One region of the Chryseobacterium sp. 22458 genome, then DNA from elsewhere that is predicted to be linked to it. Evidence: riboswitches for the same ligand, from Rfam matches in the RefSeq annotation. Region 1 holds a riboswitch; each other region holds the start of a gene.
The links. A riboswitch is a leader RNA that binds a small molecule or an ion and turns the genes downstream of it on or off. The one in region 1 is predicted to bind S-adenosylmethionine.
Positions count from the first base shown of each region.

Region 2: another riboswitch for S-adenosylmethionine. It lies ahead of ACTJJF_RS11795 (SusC/RagA family TonB-linked outer membrane protein); the one in region 1 lies ahead of ACTJJF_RS17810 (TonB-dependent receptor plug domain-containing protein).
Region 3: another riboswitch for S-adenosylmethionine. It lies ahead of ACTJJF_RS10980 (alpha/beta fold hydrolase); the one in region 1 lies ahead of ACTJJF_RS17810 (TonB-dependent receptor plug domain-containing protein).

Region 1 covers NZ_JBQEOA010000005.1:76,331-83,137, forward strand. Annotated here, with positions in the region: gene ACTJJF_RS17805 (alpha-amylase family glycosyl hydrolase) at 1-1,204, shown strand, start outside; SAM riboswitch class I at 1,302-1,407, shown strand; gene ACTJJF_RS17810 (TonB-dependent receptor plug domain-containing protein) at 1,486-3,954, shown strand; gene ACTJJF_RS17815 (APC family permease) at 3,962-5,269, shown strand; gene prfA (peptide chain release factor 1) at 5,383-6,468, shown strand; gene ACTJJF_RS17825 (hypothetical protein) at 6,546-6,807, shown strand, end outside.
Region 2 covers NZ_JBQEOA010000003.1:181,847-188,653, forward strand. Annotated here, with positions in the region: gene ACTJJF_RS11790 (RagB/SusD family nutrient uptake outer membrane protein) at 1-457, opposite strand, end outside; gene ACTJJF_RS11795 (SusC/RagA family TonB-linked outer membrane protein) at 476-3,409, opposite strand; SAM riboswitch class I at 3,493-3,589, opposite strand; gene ACTJJF_RS11800 (type II 3-dehydroquinate dehydratase) at 3,837-4,244, shown strand; gene pckA (phosphoenolpyruvate carboxykinase (ATP)) at 4,405-6,021, opposite strand; gene ACTJJF_RS11810 (GYDIA family GHMP kinase) at 6,149-6,807, opposite strand, start outside.
Region 3 covers NZ_JBQEOA010000003.1:11,055-17,861, reverse strand. Annotated here, with positions in the region: gene ACTJJF_RS10985 (MGH1-like glycoside hydrolase domain-containing protein) at 1-2,242, opposite strand, end outside; SAM riboswitch class I at 2,431-2,538, shown strand; gene ACTJJF_RS10980 (alpha/beta fold hydrolase) at 2,598-3,536, shown strand; gene ACTJJF_RS10975 (ACT domain-containing protein) at 3,541-5,079, shown strand; gene ACTJJF_RS10970 (O-succinylhomoserine sulfhydrylase) at 5,114-6,274, shown strand; gene ACTJJF_RS10965 (homocysteine S-methyltransferase family protein) at 6,336-6,807, shown strand, end outside.

The sequences.
Region 1 (6,807 bases):
CCAAAGCTGTTCTGAAAACGATGAAGCCTGTACCAATGCTTATCAGCAGGACAGAGTAGACATCATGAAGCATTATGCAGACAGACAATGGGCTATAGACCCGAATTCATACATGATTTTTGAACATCTGGGAACAGATGCTGAAGAGCAGCAGTGGGCAAATTACAGAGTGGCGGAAGGAAAAGGAGTAATGCTTTGGAACAAACAGACAGACCCTTACAATCAAAATACGATGGGGTATAAAGAAAACAGCAATTATGACCGGATGAATCACAGTCTTCATGGCTTTAATGAAATGCGTGCTGTAGGCTATGGAGAAAGTCACGATGAAGAAAGGCTGATGTTTAAAAATCTCGCTTACGGTGCTGTTAATGGAGGTTATAATGTGAAAAACCTCAATACCGCTCTGGAAAGAATGAAAGCATTTGGAGCCACATTCTTTACCATTCCCGGTCCGAAAATGATCTGGCAGTTTGGAGAATTAGGATATGAATTCAGTATCAACAGATGTGCGAACGGTACAATCGACAGCGGATGCAGGACAGATGAAAAACCTGTTGCATTCACATTAGGCTATGATACGGATGCAGCAAGAAAATCTGTATATGATACCTGGGCAAAGATTATCAACATCAGAAACAGTCATCAGGTTTTTAAATCCAAAACCTATACTATAGAATCTAATAATCTCACCAATGATCCGGACGGGCTTATTACAAGAATTTATGTGTATGATAATACGATCAGTGGAGTGAAGAATGTAGTGGTACTGGCAAACTACAGTACTTCCGTGCAAAATGTGATTCCTTATTTACCTTATACAGGACAATGGCAGAACCTGATGGATGATACCATTCTGAATATGACATCTACTACAACTCTGGTTACACTGCAACCCGGAGAATTCAGAATTCTTGGAAATTACACCGGATCTTTATCTACTACAGATGTGAATGCAGAACACAGATTATCTCTTCAGATTGCTGATAATCCTGTAAAAGACGGTAATGTCAAATTGATTTATCACAAAGCTAAAAACGGCGAAATTATCATTTCAGAAATGAGTGGTAAAAAACTGGATACTTTCAAACTGAATAATGAAACCGGAAGCTATGAGCTGAAAGTAAATTATCCGGCAGGAATTTACCTGGTACAGTTGAAATCAGAAACAGGAATGGCTATTCAAAAAATGATCATAAAATAATACAAAGGCAAATTGGCGAAACAGCTGATTTGCCTATTTTCTTTGTCGGAATGAGTCCTTTTTTGCATATTTGAAAAATTAGTCTACCTTTGCACTAGAGTTATCAAGAAAGGTGGAGGGATTTGGCCCAATGAAACCTTAGCAACCAACACAATTCCAGAAGTGTAAAGGTGCTAATTCCAACCCAATGGGGGAGATAAGTGAAGTCAATATTCTTATATGAATTCCATTTCTTGAAGTCTTGTGTATCTGCATATTGATCTGCAGAAGAATATTATTTAATGGCAAGAACAAAGATGAAAAAATTAAGTACAGTTGTAGTATTGCTGGGGACAATTTTAGTGGCTGCTCAGGAGCAGGAGGAAAAAGGAAAACAAATCGAAGACATTATCATTGTTGGAAACCGCAGCGTTAAAAGAACAAAGCTGGAGACACCGGTTCCTGTAGACGTTATCAACATCAGCAAAGTGCAAAGGTCGTCTCCGCAAATGACGGCTCAGGATCTTTTAAACTATGTCATCCCCTCGTTTAATTCTGTAAGACAGTCTGCTTCTGACGGAACAGAGCATATTGATCCCGTAACTTTAAGGGGAATGGGGCCGGATCAGGTTTTGGTATTGCTGAATGGAAAAAGAAGACATACAACATCTTTGGTAAACTATCAGAATACGGTAGGAAACGGATCTGTAGGAACGGATTTAAGTACCATCCCTGTCATCGCTATTGAAAAAATTGAAGTGCTAAGAGACGGTGCTGCCGCACAATATGGTTCTGATGCTATTGCAGGGGTTATCAATATTATCCTGAAAAAGAATGCAGGGGCTTCCGCAAGCTTAACCTACGGATTAAGTGGAAGAAATGATGGCGATACTTATCAGGCAGGCGTGAATTATGGAACTTCTTTGGGGAAAAATGACGGTTTTATCAATCTTTCATTGCAATTAAGCCATAGAGAAAAAACAACAAGAACCCAGAACCATGATCTTGATATTTTCGGAAATAATTTCGCTTATGAATTTGCAGGTGATGCTGAGGCTGTAAAAGCTGCCAGAGCTGCAGATGATGCAAAAATTAAAGAAAGGGGACTCACAAGAGACGACTTTAATTTCCAGATCGGAGACGCCCAGATCAGACAGGGGCAGTTGTTTTTCAATTCAGAATATCCTTTAAACGAACATTTTAAATTCTATTCCTTTGGAGGATTCAGTATTAAAGAAGGAAAAGGATATGGTTTCAGAAGGCTTCCGAGTGAAGGCTTTAATATTGTAAAAGAAATTTATCCCAATGGTTTCCAGGCAGTCTTAAATTCTCAGATCTATGATATTTCCTATGCTGCAGGCGCAAAATATAATGTAAATGATTGGTTGATTGACCTGAGCAATACTTTTGGCAGTAACACCTTTAATTATAATGTAAACAATACCAATAATGCATCTTTAGGTATCAAATCGCCAACCCGTTTTTATGCAGGAGCCCACAGTTTTCTGCAAAATACTGTTAACCTTGATGTTTCAAAAAACATAAAAAACGTCAATATCGCATTCGGTGGAGAATTCAGGTTTGAGCAATACCAGATCAAAGCAGGAGATGAAGCTTCCTATACACAATATGATGAAAATGGAAATATTGCAACAAAAGATTCTAAAGTAATTGGAGCAGGAGGTTCACAATCTTTTATAGGCTTCTCACCGGACAATGCTTTGAAAAAAGACAGACACTCAACAGCAGTATATGCAGAGGTTTCCTATGATCTGGATAAAAAGCTGAATATTGATGCAGCGGCCAGATTTGAAAACTATTCAGATTTTGGGAATACTTTAAACGGAAAGCTGGCAGTAAGATACGAGTTTATAAAAAATTATGCAGTAAGAGCAGCGGTAGGAACAGGATTCAGGGCACCATCACTTCAGCAACAGTATTTCAATAACTCATATGCCGATATCTCTACTTCCGGTTCCGGAATTGTGAGGAAAGGAATTTTTAATAATGACAGCCAGGCAGCACAGGTTCTGGGATTTGATAAATTAAAGCAGGAAACATCCATTAATGGAAGTGCCGGATTTACCTTGCAGCCAGCTAAAGGCCTGTTTATTACGGTAGACGGCTATATCATTAAAGTGAAAGACAGAATTGTAATTACCAGCAATATCACAGACTCTAGGCTGGCTGATCCTCAAGTGGTAGGAGAAGGAAATTCAGTGGAAAGTGGAAGATTCTTTGCCAATGCAATTGATACCGAAACCAAAGGAGTGGATATAGTGGTTTCCTATGACTGGAAGCTGGCCGGTGGTAGTTTAAATATTAATCTTGCAGGAAATTACACCGAAACAAAAATTACAGATTTCCATTTTCCTGAAAACCTGGGAACTCCCCAAAATGAATTCTTTGGTCCGGATCAGATCAATATTATTGAAACCCTATCCCCAAAAACAAAAGCATCTTTGGGGCTTACGTACGGAGTAGGTAAATTCAGTTTTCTCGTGAGAAATACCTATTTTGGTAAAGTAATTAGAGACGGTTTTCCTTTCGGAGAAGTTCAGGAGTTTTCTCCAAAAGTGGTTACCGATATCAGTGTAGGGTATGATATTACAAAGAATATCAATTTTACGGTAGGGGCAAACAACATATTTGACGTTTTTCCGGATCTTCAGATCTATAAAAATTCGTATTATGGAGTGTTCAAATATGCGCCTGTTCAGATGGGTACATTGGGAAACTATTTCTTCGGAAGGCTTAATTTTAATTTTTAAAGAGTAAATGAGTACTTCTTCACATCAGATCGGCTGGAAAACAGCTGCAGCCATTGTAGTTTCCAATATGATAGGAACGGGGATTTTTACAACCCTGGGATTTCAGTTATCAGATATTACCAATACATACAGTATTTTCCTGTTATGGACAATCGGAGGAATCCTGGCACTGTTCGGAGCGTTTTGTTATGCTGAATTAGGTTCCCACTTTAAAGGAAACGGAGGAGACTTTATTTATCTTAAAGAAACGTATCATCCACTGTTCGGATATCTGATCAGCTGGATTTCTTTAATTATCGGATTTTCATCACCCGTTGCACTGGCAGCACTGGCCATGTCAAAATATCTTTCAGTATTTGATTACAGCTTTGGTAATGGTTTTGCCATTGCTGCCATTTTTGTGGTTGCAGTCATGTTATCTTTCAGTGTAAAGGCTTCCGGAAGGTTTCATAATTTTTTTACTTTTATCAAAGTTGCATTTATTGTTATTCTTATCGTGCTGGGAGTTGGGCTTTCGGGATCTCCTCATACGGGAGACAGCCTTAATTTCAGTGACGGCTGGCAACATGAGATAATGCTTCCTGCTTTTGCCACCTCTCTGGTGTTTGTCACCTATTCTTATACCGGATGGAATTCTGCCTCCTATATTGCCGGGGAAATAAAAGATGTACAGAAAAATCTCCCCAAATCTCTGATTATCGGGACTGTTTTTGTTACGGTAAGCTATATTCTGATCAATTATATAATGCTGAAACACGCTCCGGTAAGCCAGCTGGCAGGAAAAGAAGACGTTATGGGAGAAGCAGCGGTCAATATGTTGGGATTGTCTTTTGGAAAGATCGTCAATGTTTTTATCGCCTTACAGCTGATTGCAACCATAAGCGGATATTTGTGGGTAGGATCACGGATGACTCAGGCTTTTGCAAAGGATAGCTATCTGTGGAAACCTCTTTCGAAAGGAAATGAAAAAGGAATTCCTGTAAGAGCTATTTTCGCTCATGCTGTCATTGCTGCCATTATTATTTTAACAGGAAGCTTTAAGGAGATATTCGTTTATACGGCTTTTATCCTTCAGCTGTTTGCCAGCCTGGCGATTTCTACCGTGTATTTTCTTAAAAAAGAAGACCGGAAGATATTCAGATCCAATGCCTTTTACATTTTTCCAACTGTCTTTTTGCTGTTCAGTGGATATATCCTCTATTTTACACTGGTTCATAATCCCCAAGAAAGTATGATCGGGCTGGGAATTGTAGCGGTGGGAATAGTTTTATATTTAATTGACAGAAGATGTATGAACCAGACTAAAGATGATTAAAAGCTTAAAAGTTGAATAACAGATCCGGTTTTACAGTTCTGCCTAGCGTTCAAAAATTTATACTTTAATTTTGAATTAATAATTCTTATCTTTGCACCCACAAAAATTCCATAATGTCTAAATCATTAATTCCAAAATTAGAAGCTATAAAACAAAGATATAATGAGGTGGCAGACCTTATTATACAGCCTGATGTCATTTCAGACCAAAAAAGATATTCTTCTTTGAACAAAGAATATAGTGATTTGGGAAAAATTGTAAGAGTTTACGATCAATATAAAGGAGCTTTGGATTCTATTGCAGAATCTGATGAAATCATAGCAGATGGTTCAGACAGAGATCTGGTAGATCTTGCTAAAGAAGAAAAGCTTGAAGCCCAATCCAGAATTCCTGGTCTGGAAGAAGAATTAAAAGTACTGTTGATTCCAAAAGACCCTGCTGATGACAAAAACGTTATCGTAGAATTACGTGCCGGTACCGGAGGTGATGAAGCTGCGATTTTCGTAGAAGATGTCTACAGAATGTACACCATGTACTTCAAGGCTAAAGGATGGAGACATGAAGTGACGGATTCCAATGAAGCCGCAAAAGGGTACAAAGAATTGATCATGAAGGTAGAAGGAGAAGGTGTTTACGGAATCATGAAGTTTGAGTCCGGAGTTCACCGTGTACAGCGTGTTCCTGAAACAGAATCTCAGGGAAGAGTTCATACTTCTGCCATTACTGTGGCTGTTTTGCCGGAAGCAGAAGAAGTGGATTTCGAATTGAATCCTGCAGACATTGAAATGCAGACTTCCCGTTCAGGAGGTGCCGGAGGTCAGAACGTAAACAAGGTTGAAACTAAAGTACAGCTGACGCACAAGCCTTCAGGACTTGTAGTCGTATGTCAGCAAGCCCGTTCTCAGCTGGCAAACCGTGAGTTGGCAATGGAAATGCTAAGAACCAAGCTTTACGATATCGAACTGCAAAAAGTACAGGGAGATATTGCTGCACAGCGTAAATCTATGGTTTCTACAGGTGACCGTTCTGCAAAAATTAAAACATACAACTACCCTCAGGGAAGAGTTACAGACCATAGAATCAATAAATCTATGTATAACCTGGACGCTTACATGAATGGAGATATTTCTGAAATGATTGATGCCGTAATCATGGCGGAAAATGCAGAGAAGATGAAAGGGGAAGAAGAGAATTATTAAGATTAAAACAAATAAAAGCAAAGCCTCTGACTTTTCAGGGGCTTTGTTTTTCCAAATAACAGAACAAAATAGACACTATGAAAAATTACAAAATTATTTTGCTGTTGCTGCTTACCATGATGGGACAGCACCTTATGGCTCAGACTGAAGTAAAGAAACCTAAAGAAGCTTTTGAATTGTTCTTCGGAACTTTCGTAAATAATGACGAGGCTGCTTTAAATAAGCTTAACGATTATTTAAGGCCTACCGTAGAGGGGCAGAATGCTTATCAGGTCAATTTCAAAGAAACTTCAGAAGAAATGAAGAATGGCAGTGTAGATAGTTTTCTGGCTGCGTTCC
Region 2 (6,807 bases), on a different contig from region 1:
AACAGAAAGCACGTAAAGCTTTTGCCTGTCCTTTTACCTGATCCTTTTTTTCCTGGCTTCCTTCCGTACCGTCAATTCTTGCAATAACATTGTTCATATTATTGATGGTTGAATACAACATCGTCCAGATAAATAACGGTCTTCCGGCTGTAGTATTAACCATTTCGGTAAAATCATAGGCAGCTGAAAATCCGTATTTATTTCTAAGGATGGCCACATCACTTCCCATAGCATCGCTCGCTCTCAGAACTGTGGAGTAACCGATATTAGCATAGGTTGTTCCATCATTATTGAATTTTGCCCACGTACCGTTGATTACCGTTTCTGCACTTTCAGCCGTTTTGAAGACTTCTTCACTGTTTGCCTGATCTGTTGGAGCGGTAGTCAGGTCACTTTCACAGCTTGTCAGCGACCACAATCCAATAACTGCAAAGGATAAATATTTTAATTTTTTCATTGTTTTAATTTTAAAAGGTTAAAGAGTTGCCTGAAGACCAAAAGTGATCGTTCTCATTGCCGGATATCTGAAATACGTTGTACCGTCCAGTGCCTGTTCAGGATCCATTCCCTTGTGTTTATAGAAAGTCAGAAGATTTTCTGCCTGAATGTAAATTCTGAATTTTTTCAATCCTATCTTTTCAAAATAATCAGAAGGCAATGTATACCCTAAACTTACATTTTTAAGTCTCGCATATGTTCCCGAATACAGGAATCTTGAAGACGTTGAAGTCCAGTTGTTGGTTGTAGTGCTTAGTCCCGGAACATCCGTATTAGGATTTTCAGGAGTCCATCTGTTCAGCATTTCCACGCCCCATGCACGTCCTCCGGCGCTTCCGTTATGTAAAAGCGAAGTATAATCTCCATCCAGAATCTTTCCTCCGATTTTGAAAGTCAGTAATCCTGAGAAATCAAAGTTTTTATAATTAATGCTGGTACTGATTGCTCCTGTCAGTTTAGGCAATGCAGATCCCTGTATTATTTTCGTTGCTTTTGAATACTCTGAAGTTGTTCCTTCCACCTCGTTTCCGTTTGCATCTTTAGAAATGGTTTTCCACAATGGCTTTCCGTTGCTTGGATCTACGCCTACCCATTCCTGGATAAAGAAATCATATACGGAACCTCCTTCTCTCAGCTGTTTGGTTCCTACCACAAGTGGTCCTCCGGGTAATTTGGTCACTTTATTTTTTAAAGTACTCAGGTTAACATCCACATTCCATTGGAAATCCTCATTCCTGATCGGAGTGGTGAAAAGTGAAAATTCAAAACCTGTATTCTGGATTGTTCCTACATTCGCCGGATAATCACTGATCCCCAAAGATGGAGCAACCGGTACGTTGAACAGAAGGTCCTGGCTTTTTCTTTTAAAATATTCGATATTCCCTTTAATTCTGTTATTCAGGATCGCAAATTCCAGCCCTACGTTCATATTAAGATTGGTTTCCCACTTAAGGTTTTTTGTTGCTGCTTTTTCCAGGGTTGTCCCCGCTTCCCCGCCAAGGGTCAGTATTCTGTACAGCTCCTGATATCCATAATACAGAGACTGCCCGTTTGGACGCAGCAATTTATCATTCCCCTGTCCTCCGTAGCTTGCACGTAGTGTCAACTGGTTGAAAACATTCAGGTTCTTAATAAAATCTTCATTGGATATCTTCCATGATCCTCCCACAGACCAGAATCTCCCCCATCTGTTGTCAGAGGCAAATCTTGAAGAACCGTCTGCTCTTCCTGAAGCGGAAAGGAAATAGGTATTATTATAATCATACTCTACTTTTCCAAGGTAACTCAACAAACTCAGCTTATTGCTGTATCCCCCGAAGTTGACCAATAATGAAGCCGCATCCGGCTCATAGTAGTAAGGCAGGGAGAAACCGCTTCTTGATCCGGAGATGGTCTGATAGTCGTATTTATAAAATTCCTGTCCGGCTAAAACATTGATATGGTGTTTTCCGAACTTCTTATCATAGGTCAGGATATTACTCGTTGTATAAGAAAGTGTTCTGGTATTGGATTTGGTCACAGACCCACCAATTTCTGTACCTTGCCCCAAAAGCGGATTGGAGTAAAAATGGCCGTTATAATTAACAAGATCAACGGAAAAACTCGTTTTGAATTTTAACTCCGGTAAGAAAGTAAATTCCATGAATCCTTTTCCTGAAAAATTATCTTCTTTGTTTTCATTTTTATCCAACGGTAAAGATGCAGCCAGGTTTTGATTCTGAAGCGCACTGCTGGGTCTGTATTTTCCGAAATCATAAATCTTGTTTCCGGCAGCATCCAACACAAAAGATCCGTCCGGATTTCTTTCATAGTAAGGATAAAATGAAGGAACAACTCTCGCAGCCTGAATCACATTGCTTGCCTTGGAATCTGATGAGGTAGGAGCCTGCTGAACACTGTTGGTATAGTTCAGGTTTATCCCAATGTTTAACCATTTTTTTACTTCCGAATTGATCTTTAACCTCGTATTGTATCTTTTAAATCCTGATTCAATAGCCATTCCTTTATCATCCAGATACCCAAGGGAAAAGAAATAATTGCTTTTTTCACTTCCGCCGCTGATATCAAGATCTACCTGGTTCCTTGAAGCCGTTCTCTGTAAAACATCTCTCCAGTCATCATTCCATAGCGGAGTTGCTCCCGGCAATAATTTACCATCCGTTCCTACCGGTTTTGAATACCCGGGACCATAAGGGTTTATTCCAAGCATTGAAACAAGGTTATCTGTAGCCATTTGGGAAGCCTGCTGAGAAGATATTTTATCAGATCTATATCCGTTTCTCAGAGCTTCCCAATACAATTGAAAATATTGATCTGTGCTTACCTGCTCATAATCTTTTACCGCTCTTCCCGAGAACCCCTGGCTGATGTTAAGGTTTACTTTTGCTTCTCCTTTTTTCCCGGATTTTGTTGTAATGATAATAATTCCGTTGGCACCTCTTGAACCATATAAAGCACTTGCAGTAGCATCTTTCAAAACACTGATGGATTCAATATCACTAGGGCTTATAGCATTCAGATTTCCGTCAAAAGGAATTCCGTCCACTACATATAACGGATCGCTGGAGGCACTTACCGAACCAATACCCCTGATTCTGATCGTAGCAACGGCACCCGGTTGCCCTGAAGATGTCGTTGTCTGGATTCCCGGCACCTGTCCTTCCAGGGCTTTGGTAATATTGGTTACAGGTCTATTGTTAATTTTATCACTGGAAATGGTTGCTACTGAACCGGTATAGCTGTTTCTCTTAGCTTTTCCATAAGCAACAACGACAACTTCGTCAATCTCTTTTTCACGGAGTGTATCTTTTTTCGGTTTGGAGACCTGTCCGTTTACACTTACAACACCTAAGAAAAATGCCGCAACCGGTGGGATCCAAATTTTAGAATTAAATAGATTTTTATTAATCATAATCAATTTTGTTTATCAAATATTAAAACTTTGCCCTTTGCAGAAAAGTCAGCAAAGGGCATCGATAAATACGATAAACCAAATGCTTATTTTCCCTTTTACAGGCTGAATGTAACACCTTACCGTAGCAGGTTGTTAAGATTTCGCAGGGTCAGTTCCCTCCATCTTTCTTTATAAGCCGATCGAAATTATGTTTGCAAAGCTATAAATATTTAGTCCACAAAACAAGTAGACTTATTTATTTTTTAATAGAAATTTTACAAAAATTAACATAAGATTTTATTAAAACCTTTTGAAACCAAGCGTTTAAAGATTTAACGTTTCCATAAGTATGATAAATATCATTAAAAATAATTCAAAGACAGAAAATAAAAAACCTGGCTGATTTTTTTGACTTCTTATTAAAAAAACTTTTTAATTTTATAGTATGAAAGTTTTGATTATAAACGGACCTAACCTGAATCTTTTAGGCACCAGGGAACCTGAGATCTATGGAACTGTTTCCATGGAAAATTATTTGGAAACACTGAAGTCTGAGTTTCATACTCATGAACTATCCTATTATCAGTCTAATATTGAAGGTGAGCTGATCAACAGGCTTCAGGAAGATGATTTTGATGCAGTGGTGATCAATCCGGGAGCTTTCACTCATTATTCTTATGCAATAGCCGATTGTTTGAAGAACATCAGAAAACCTAAGATTGAAGTTCACATCAGCAATATTTACAAAAGAGAAGAATTCAGACAGAAGTCTGTAACGGCAGCCTGTACAGATGCTGTCCTATCCGGGTTTGGAATGGATGGCTACAGATTGGCTATCTTCAGTTTAAAGTAAGCCTAATGCTGAATCATTCTAATGATTCATGCAAAGTATAATATTTTTCTCGCAGATTTGACAGATTACGCAGATTTCTATTCTGGGAATGATTGCTGCGACAGGTAAATAAAAAAGCCTCATCTTTTGATGAGGCTTTCCTGTATCTGTAAAAATCTTATTAGATAGTTTGTTCCTGAAGTTGAGGACCTGAAGCGATTAATCTCTTCCCTTCTTCAGTATCGCAGTACTGCTCAAAGTTTTTGATATATCTTGAAGCAAGATCTTTTGCTTTTTCTTCCCATTCTGAAGCGTCTGCATAGGTATCTCTAGGATCTAAAATACCTGTAGAAACATTTGGAAGTTCAGTAGGAATTTCAAGGTTCATGATCGGAACCTGGGTTTTAGGAGCATTATCGATAGAACCGTCAATGATCGCATCGATGATCGCTCTTGTATCTTTCAGAGAGATTCTCTTACCTGTACCATTCCATCCTGTGTTTACCAAATAAGCTTTAGCGCCGTGTTCTTTCATTTTACAGATCAATGTTTTAGAATACATCGTTGGGTGTAATGTCAGGAACGCTTCACCAAATGCCGGAGAGAAAGAAGGCTGAGGCTCTGTAATTCCTCTTTCAGTACCTGCTAATTTAGAGGTATAACCGCAAAGGAAGTGGTATTGAGCCTGGTCTTCATTCAGGATAGAAACCGGAGGAAGTACTCCGAATGCATCCGCAGAAAGGTAAACAATTTTTTTAGCATGTCCTGCCTTAGAAGGCAATACAATTTTGTTGATATGATAGATTGGGTAAGAAACTCTGGTATTTTCAGTGATAGATCCGTCTGTGTAATCTGCTACTCCATTGTTCACAACAACGTTTTCAAGAAGTGCATCTCTCTTAATTGCAGCGAAGATATCCGGTTCTTTTTCTTCTGACAGGTCAATTACTTTAGCGTAACATCCTCCTTCGTAGTTGAATACTCCATTATTATCCCAACCGTGCTCATCATCTCCGATAAGGTATCTTTTCGGATCTGCAGATAAAGTAGTTTTTCCTGTTCCTGAAAGACCGAAGAATAGAGCTACATCACCTTTTTCCCCTACGTTGGCAGAGCAGTGCATTGAGGCCATACCTTTTAATGGAAGGTAATAGTTCATCATAGCAAACATTCCTTTCTTCATCTCACCTCCGTACCATGTACCTCCGATGATCTGTAGTTTTTCAGTAAGGTTGAACATGATAAAGTTTTCAGAATTCAATCCCTGAGCTTCCCAGTTCGGGTTTGTTGTTTTAGAACCGTTGATTACTGTGAAATCAGGCTCTCCAAAGTTTTCAAGCTCATAATGAGAAGGACGGATAAACATGTTGGTAACAAAATGCGCCTGCCATGCTACTTCAACGATAAATCTTACTTTAAGTCTTGTATCTGCATTGGTTCCGCAGAATGTATCTACTACATAAATTTTCTTAGATTCAGCAAGCTGGTTCAGCACTAGTTCTTTACAAGACCCGAAAATTTCCGCTGTTGTAGGTAAGTTTACTTTACCATCCCAGAAAATTGTATCTCTTGTAACATCATCCTGAACAATATATCTGTCTTTAGGTGAACGACCTGTGAAAATTCCTGTTTTTACTGATACCGCGCCCGATTCCGTAAGTTCCGCTTTCTCAAACCCCTGATTTTCAGGAGAAACTTCAGCCTGGTATAATTCTTCATACGAAGGATTATACACTACATCATAGTTTCCTTTAATCCCTAATTTCTCTAAATCCTGGATGATTTTAGTGTTTTTCATTTTACTTATATTTTCTATTTCTTTATTGTCTTCAACAAAAATAATATTAATTATTTGTTAAAGGTGGTTTAAATATACTGATATAAGTCAGAATGACAAATAAAAAAACGGGATTGTAATTTACTGATTATAAATTAATTATATCTGACCATTCAAAAACGGTTGTAAAACCTTTCTCCCAAAAATAGTCTTTATAGCCCCCAAATTTGGCACTCATCACAAAATCTCCGCCCCATGCGCCCAAACTTTTGACAAATACAGGGCAGTCTGAGAATATTTTTTCTTTAACTGTAGGAATTTCAAGAAAATCAGCAATTTTCCGCTCATGAATCATCAGTAATTCGGAAAAATTTTCCAATTCACTGCATAATAAAATTTTCTTTGTGATATCTGAAAATTCGTTCACCAGTTCCGGCGACTTCTTTTTCGACTTATAAAAACTGATTCCTTCCCGGCTGTCCTGCTTTTGATTTAAATGAATAAAAATTAATTCATTTTTAAAAGAAGGATTAAAATCTACCTTCTCATATTGAATCTCAGGCTTACTCTGGAAAAGGACCGCAGATTTTTCTTTAGCCACGGCAATGTCATATCCACTCCCCCCAAGACTGATTGTATTTAAATGAAAAGGATCAATTTCTGCCCATTCAGCAAGGTTATTCATTAAAGTAGAACTGCTTCCCAGGCCATAATCTGCCGGAAATTGAAGGTTTGTTTTTAGATGATAGGTAAAATCGTTTTTGAATTTGACAGAAGAAAGCTGCTGAACATTTTTTAAAGTTTTCA
Region 3 (6,807 bases), on a different contig from region 1:
CAAACATCCGGCTGTCACTTTCAGCTGGAGTATAATAGACCATATTTTCAGTTCCATGTACAGAAAAAATAAAAGGATTCTCTTCATACACCTTAGACATGGCCCGGATTCCATAAGAGCTTAAGAACTCTTTCTCATCAAGCATTCTTGTGAGAACCTTTGTCAATCTGTTTTTACGGAGAATACTCATCAGGTGTTTTCTTCCATGGCCCTCTTCATCCCAGTGTGATACCAGTTTGGTGAGCTCAGGTTTGTTCTTTAAGATCCATTCCATTCTGCTTCTGAAATTCGGCATCTTTTCCAGTAAACGGTGATCTACTATCTCAACGGCAAACATCGGAATTAATCCCACAATACTTCTCAGCCTTAAAGAAACACTTTCCCCGTTCCCGAGCTGAAGTACATCATAGAAGAATCCGTCTTCCTCATTCCAGAGACCTTTTGTTCCGTCACCCAGATTTTCCATGGCCTCTGCGATATACAGATAATGTTCAAAAAATTTGATAGCCATATCTTCATATACCTGATAGTATTGGGCAAGCTCCATTGCTATCCGCATCATATTCAGGGCATACATAGCCATCCAGCTTGTTCCGTCAGCCTGTTCAAGGTGCTGCCCATCCTTTAGTACCATATTACGGTCAAAAGCTCCGATGTTATCAAGTCCCAGGAAACCTCCCCCGAAAATATTTTTACCGTTTTTATCCTTTCGGTTCACCCACCATGTAAAATTCAGCAGCAACTTCTGGAATACTTTTTCTAAAAATAATAAATCCGGCTTTCCATTGTTTTTTTCATCAATTTTAAAAACACGGAAGCAGGACCATGCATGTACAGGCGGATTCACATCACTCATATTCCATTCATAAGCCGGAAGCTGCCCGTTAGGATGCATATACCATTCTTTGGTGAGCAGTAAAAGCTGCCCTTTGGCAAACTCAGCATCAATGATGGAAAAAGGAACACAGTGAAAAGCCAGATCCCAGGTAGCATACCATGGATATTCCCATTTATCAGGCATGGAAATAATATCCTTATTATGAAGATGATTCCACTCTGTATTTCTTACATATTCATTGAAATTTCTCGGAGCTTCAAAATTCGGATCCCCTTTCAGCCACTTTCCGATATTGTAATGGTAGAACTGTTTGTTCCAAAGAAGTCCGGCAAATGCCTGTCTTTGAACATTCCTTTCATCTTCATGTACCGTATCATATTGAACTTCATTGTAAAATTCTTCTGTTTCAGACTTTCTTATACTGAAGGTTTCATCAAACCCTTCAAAAGGCTCCTCTGTTTCGTCAGGACATAATCTAAATTCAAAGACCTTAGATTGTCCGGCTCCAATAATCTCATCGATCAGAAAAGCAGCCTTAGTCCCTTTTTGCTCAGGATTTACCGTATCAGTTTTATGAATGACGAAATCATTAATCCCGTCTTTGTAGTAACTGTTTTCAGCCAATGGAGTACCGTAAAGCTTCGGGGTATTGGTTTCATTCTCACAAAATACACTTTGAGCATTTACGTTTCTCGAATAAAACTTTTTGATCGAAATACTGTCGTGCCCGATATTGATACTTCCGTCATCAGAAGCTGCATTCATTTCCGCTTTATAGGTATTATACCCCCATTTCCAGTTATTTCTGAACCAGGCAGTAGGTATTACGACAATAGGAGCGTCATTCCTGCTTCGGTTACAGATGGTAACTCTGGCCAGAATATCATTGTGATCTGCCTTACAGTATTCAATGAAAATATCAAAATACTCATCATTGTCAAAAATTCCGGTGTCAAAAATTTCGTACTCCGGATCCTGTTTACTTCTTCTTCCGTTTTCAAGTACAAGCTCATCATATGGAAATTCATTGATCGGGTATTTGTACACCATCTTCATATAGCTGTGGGTAGGTGTATTATCCAGATAATAAAAGATTTCTTTGATATCTTCGCCATGATTTCCCTGCGGATTGCTCAACCCGAAAAACCGCTCCTTTACAATTTTATCTTTTTTATTCCAGAATGAAAAAGCAAAACAGAAAAGCTGTTTCACATCAGAGATTCCTGCAATACCTTCTTCGCCCCAGCGATAGGCATAGCTTTCGGCATTATGATGATTGGTAAAGTTCCATGCATTTCCGTTCGGGCTGTAATCTTCCCGTACATTGCCCCATTGCCGGTTGCTTACATAAGGTCCCCAGTTTTTCCATTTGGTATCTTGTAATCTTTCTTTTTCGGCAGTCATAGGTAGTCATTTTTCAATACGAAGTTAGTTTTTTTGAAAAGTAATTCCAATTTTTTTCATCTGAATAATTCTTAATATGCTTCTGAAACACTTGTATTTAAGGGCTTTTTTAAATATTAAAATATTTTTATTTTGAAATTAAAAGAAAAGAACTACCTTTGCACCATTCGTTCATTCAAATATTGAAAATGTTATCAAGAAAGGTTGAGGGATTAGACCCGATGAAACCTTAGCAACCCTTTGTGAAAGCAAAGAAGGTGCTACGTTCTACCAAAATTATTTTGGACAGATAACTTACTGAAGTTCTTTTTCAGCCATTTCCTGTGGCATTTTCAATTGTATTAAAATAATAGAATTGAAAACAGAACTAAACTATATTAATCTTTCGTATCAAACAAATTCCCAAAAGGAATACCATATCCCGTTGAGCTATGAGCTTTTCGGGAAAGAGCTCTTTACGGCTCCCATTATTTTGATCAATCATGCCCTTACCGGAAACTCAACAGTATCCGGCGAAAAAGGCTGGTGGAAACAATTGGTAGGAGAAAATCAGATTGTTGATACCAATAGATACACAGTTCTGTCTTTCAATATTCCCGGAAACGGTTACGATCATTTTTTAATTGAAGATTATCAAGACTTCACCCCTTCAGATATAGCCAATCTGTTTCTGAAAGGGCTGGAAGCTTTAGAGATCAAAAATATATATGCCATTATCGGAGGCTCCCTTGGAGGAGGAATTGCATGGGAAATGCTGGCCAAACAGCCAAATCTTGCTGAAATATTTATCCCTATAGCATGTGATTACAGAACCCATGATTGGCTTCATGCACAATGTCTGGTTCAGAAATTTTTATTGAATGATAAAGATGAACCTTTACAAAAAGCGAGAATTCATGCGATGTTATGCTACAGAACTCCACAATCGCTCAATGACAGATTTCAAAATACATACAATCAGGAAAAACAGCGTCTGGAATCAGAAGACTGGTTGGTTTATCACGGTAACGCACTAAACGAAAGGTTTAGTTTAAAAAGTTACAAACTGATGAATCATCTCCTGATGAATATAAATGTTGCTGAAGAAGCACTGGAGAACATACAGGCACGAATGCACATGATCTCCGTAGATACAGACTTATTCTTCCCGGCTTCTGAAATCCGAATGTGCTTCGAGAGTTTAAAAGAGAAAAACAAGACTGTTTCTTATCACGAGATTCAATCAATACATGGGCATGATGCCTTCCTAATGGAATATCAACAATTAAATAATATCATAAAAAACATTTTATAAAGTAATGAAAAAGGCTAATGAAATAAAATTTTTAAAGAACAGATCAATCGTCAAATTTGAAGGTGAAGATTTCCTGGGAGAAATCGGGATTGACGGACGAATTTTTAAGGCGCTGACTTTAGCAAGGATCAGTGTAGGGGTGATCTCCCAGCAGGCGGTAGAAAACGGAATCTCCATACTGGTACATGAAAATGATGCGGAAAAAGCGGTAGCCTGTCTTATAGATGAATTTGAAGAAGAAAGAAAATCAGGAAAGGTTTCCCAGATCTATAGCATCAACAACGTTTCTGTTATTGGTTTCGTAGCAGAAGATTTCAACAAGGTTTTTGCCGAGCTGGCGAGAAATAATGTATTCCCGTTGCTTCTTAACCAGGTGGCAGGAGAAAACAGAGTCAATATTGTAGTTACTTCTTCTCAGGATGAGAAAACAAAGAACATCATAGAATCTGAAATTTTCAAAAAGCCTAAAACCGTTCATCTGGCCATTATAGGTCATGGAAATGTAGGAAAAACATTGATTCAACAGGTTTTGGAGTCTGCAGAAGAAATTAAAAAACGTAAAAAGATAGATCTTAAAGTAGTTGCAGTAGCCAACTCTAAGAAAATTGCTTTCAACAAAAAGGGATTTGATGCCAATTGGACTGATGAGGTTTTAACAGCTGAACATCCATCGAATGTTGAAGAATTAATCAATTTCTCCAACGAAAATCAGTTGGAAAATCTGATCGTTGTGGATAACACCGCAAGTAAAGATTTTGTGAAAAACTATCATGCTTTGGCAGAAAACGGATTCGATCTTGTTTCTTCCAACAAAATTTTCAATACTCTTCCGATTGAAGAATACAGAAAACTAAGATATACGTTGAGCAAAAACAACAGACGTTATCTGTATGAAACCAATGTGGGCGCAGGATTACCATTAATTGATACCATCAAATTGCTGCATCTTTCAGGAGAAAATATTACAAGAATCAAAGGTGTATTCTCAGGAACATTAAGCTATGTGTTCAACAATTTTTCTTTGAGAGACGATAAATTCTCAACAATCATCAATGAAGCTCTGGAAAAAGGATATACAGAACCGGACCCAAGAGAAGACCTGTCAGGAAATGATGTGGCAAGAAAATTATTGATCCTGGCCAGAGAATTAGATCTGATCAATGAATTTGAAGATATCAATATTCAGAATCTGGTTCCTGAAAGTCTTCTTTCTGTTTCAAAACCGGAATTCCTTACGAGACTGGAAGAGTTAGATGAAGAATACCAGAAAATAAAAGAAAACCAGGAACTTGGTCATGTGTTGAGATATGTAGGTGATTTACATGGTGACTTACAGAAAGACAAAGGCGAGTTGGATGTAAAACTGATTTCTGTACCTGCCACTTCAGCTTTAGGACAGTTGAAAGGTTCAGATTCAATCTTTGAAATTTATACTGAAAGCTACGGTGAAAACCCAATCGTGATTATGGGAGCCGGAGCCGGAGCTCAGGTAACGGCAAGAGGAGTATTCGGAGATATTTTAAGAGTAAGTGAAACAAAATAAATCAATTCATCAGTAAATTGACAATTAAAACTATATGGAAAATTTCGAAACATCAGCAATAAGAACCCAGACTGAAAGAACTCAGTTTGATGAACATTCCACTCCACTATATCTTACTTCAAGCTTTATTTTCCAGGATGCAGAAGATATGAGAGCAAGCTTTGCAGAAGAAAAACCCAAAAACCTGTACAGCCGTTTCTCTAATCCGAATGTAAGCGAATTCACAGAGAAAATTGCAAAAATGGAAGGAGCAGAAGCAGGATATGCATTTGCCACAGGAATGGCTGCCATTTATTCAACATTTGCAGCATTATTGAGCGCTGGAGATCATATCGTAAGCTGTCAGTCGGTTTTCGGATCTACTCACACGCTGTTCACCAAGTATTTCCCAAAATGGAATATTGAGACCACTTATTTCAAAGCTGAAGACGCAGAGAACGTTGAGCAGTATATCAAACCCAATACGAAAATCCTATATCTGGAAACCCCTACCAATCCTGCGATTGAAATTCTTGATCTTGAGTTTTTTGGGCAGATAGCCAGGAAACATAATCTGATCTTTATTGTAGATAACTGTTTTGCAACACCTTATCTTCAGCAACCGATTAAATATGGTGCGGATGTTGTTGTACATTCTGCAACGAAACTGATTGACGGACAGGGAAGAGTATTGGGAGGAATAGCAGTAGGAAAAGCAGACCTGATCAGAGAAATCTATCTTTTTGCAAGAAATACAGGACCTGCATTATCCCCTTTTAACGCATGGGTGTTGTCAAAAAGTTTGGAAACATTAGCAATCCGTGTAGAAAAACACTGTGAAAATGCTTTGAAGGTTGCTGAATTTTTAGAAGCACATCCAAACGTTGAGCTGGTAAAATATCCATTCCTTAAATCCCACCCAAGCTATGAAGTGGCCAAAAAGCAGATGAAGCTCGGAGGAAACATTGTTGCCTTTGAAATAAAAGGAGGAATAGAAGGAGGAAGAAACTTCTTAGACAAAATACAAATGTGTTCATTGTCTGCGAATCTGGGGGATACAAGAACGATCGTTACCCATCCGGCCTCTACTACACACTCTAAACTGTCAGACGAAGAAAGAAACGAAGTGGGAATTACTGCAGGACTGGTACGTTGTTCGGTAGGTTTGGAAAATGTAGATGATATCATTGCAGACCTAAAACAGGCTTTAGATTAATCAAGGTTTAACCCAAAGATAGAACGAAACCCTATCAGCTCACTCAACAACTATAAAGAAGATGACAAATATAGAATCATTAAACAAAGCCCTCAAAGAACGCATCCTTGTCCTGGACGGAGCCATGGGAACCATGCTGCAGCGATATAAATTTGAAGAAGAAGATTACCGTGGTGACCGGTTCAAAGATTGGGAACATCCTGTAAAAGGAAACAATGATTTGCTTTCCCTTACCCAGCCTCAAGCTATTGAAGAAGTTCATAAAAAATACCTTGAAGCGGGAGCTGATATCATTGAGACCAATACATTTTCAGGAACAACAATCGCCATGGCAGATTATCACATGGAAGATTTGGTTTATGAACTGAACTATGAGTCTGCGAAAATCGCCAGAAAAGCATGCGATGAATACACTGCAAAGAATCCGTATAAACCAAGGTTCGTGGCAGGATCCATCGGCCCTACCAACAGAACGGCAAGCTTAAGCCCTGACGTAAATGACCCGGGATACAGAGCCATTACGTTTGAAGAAC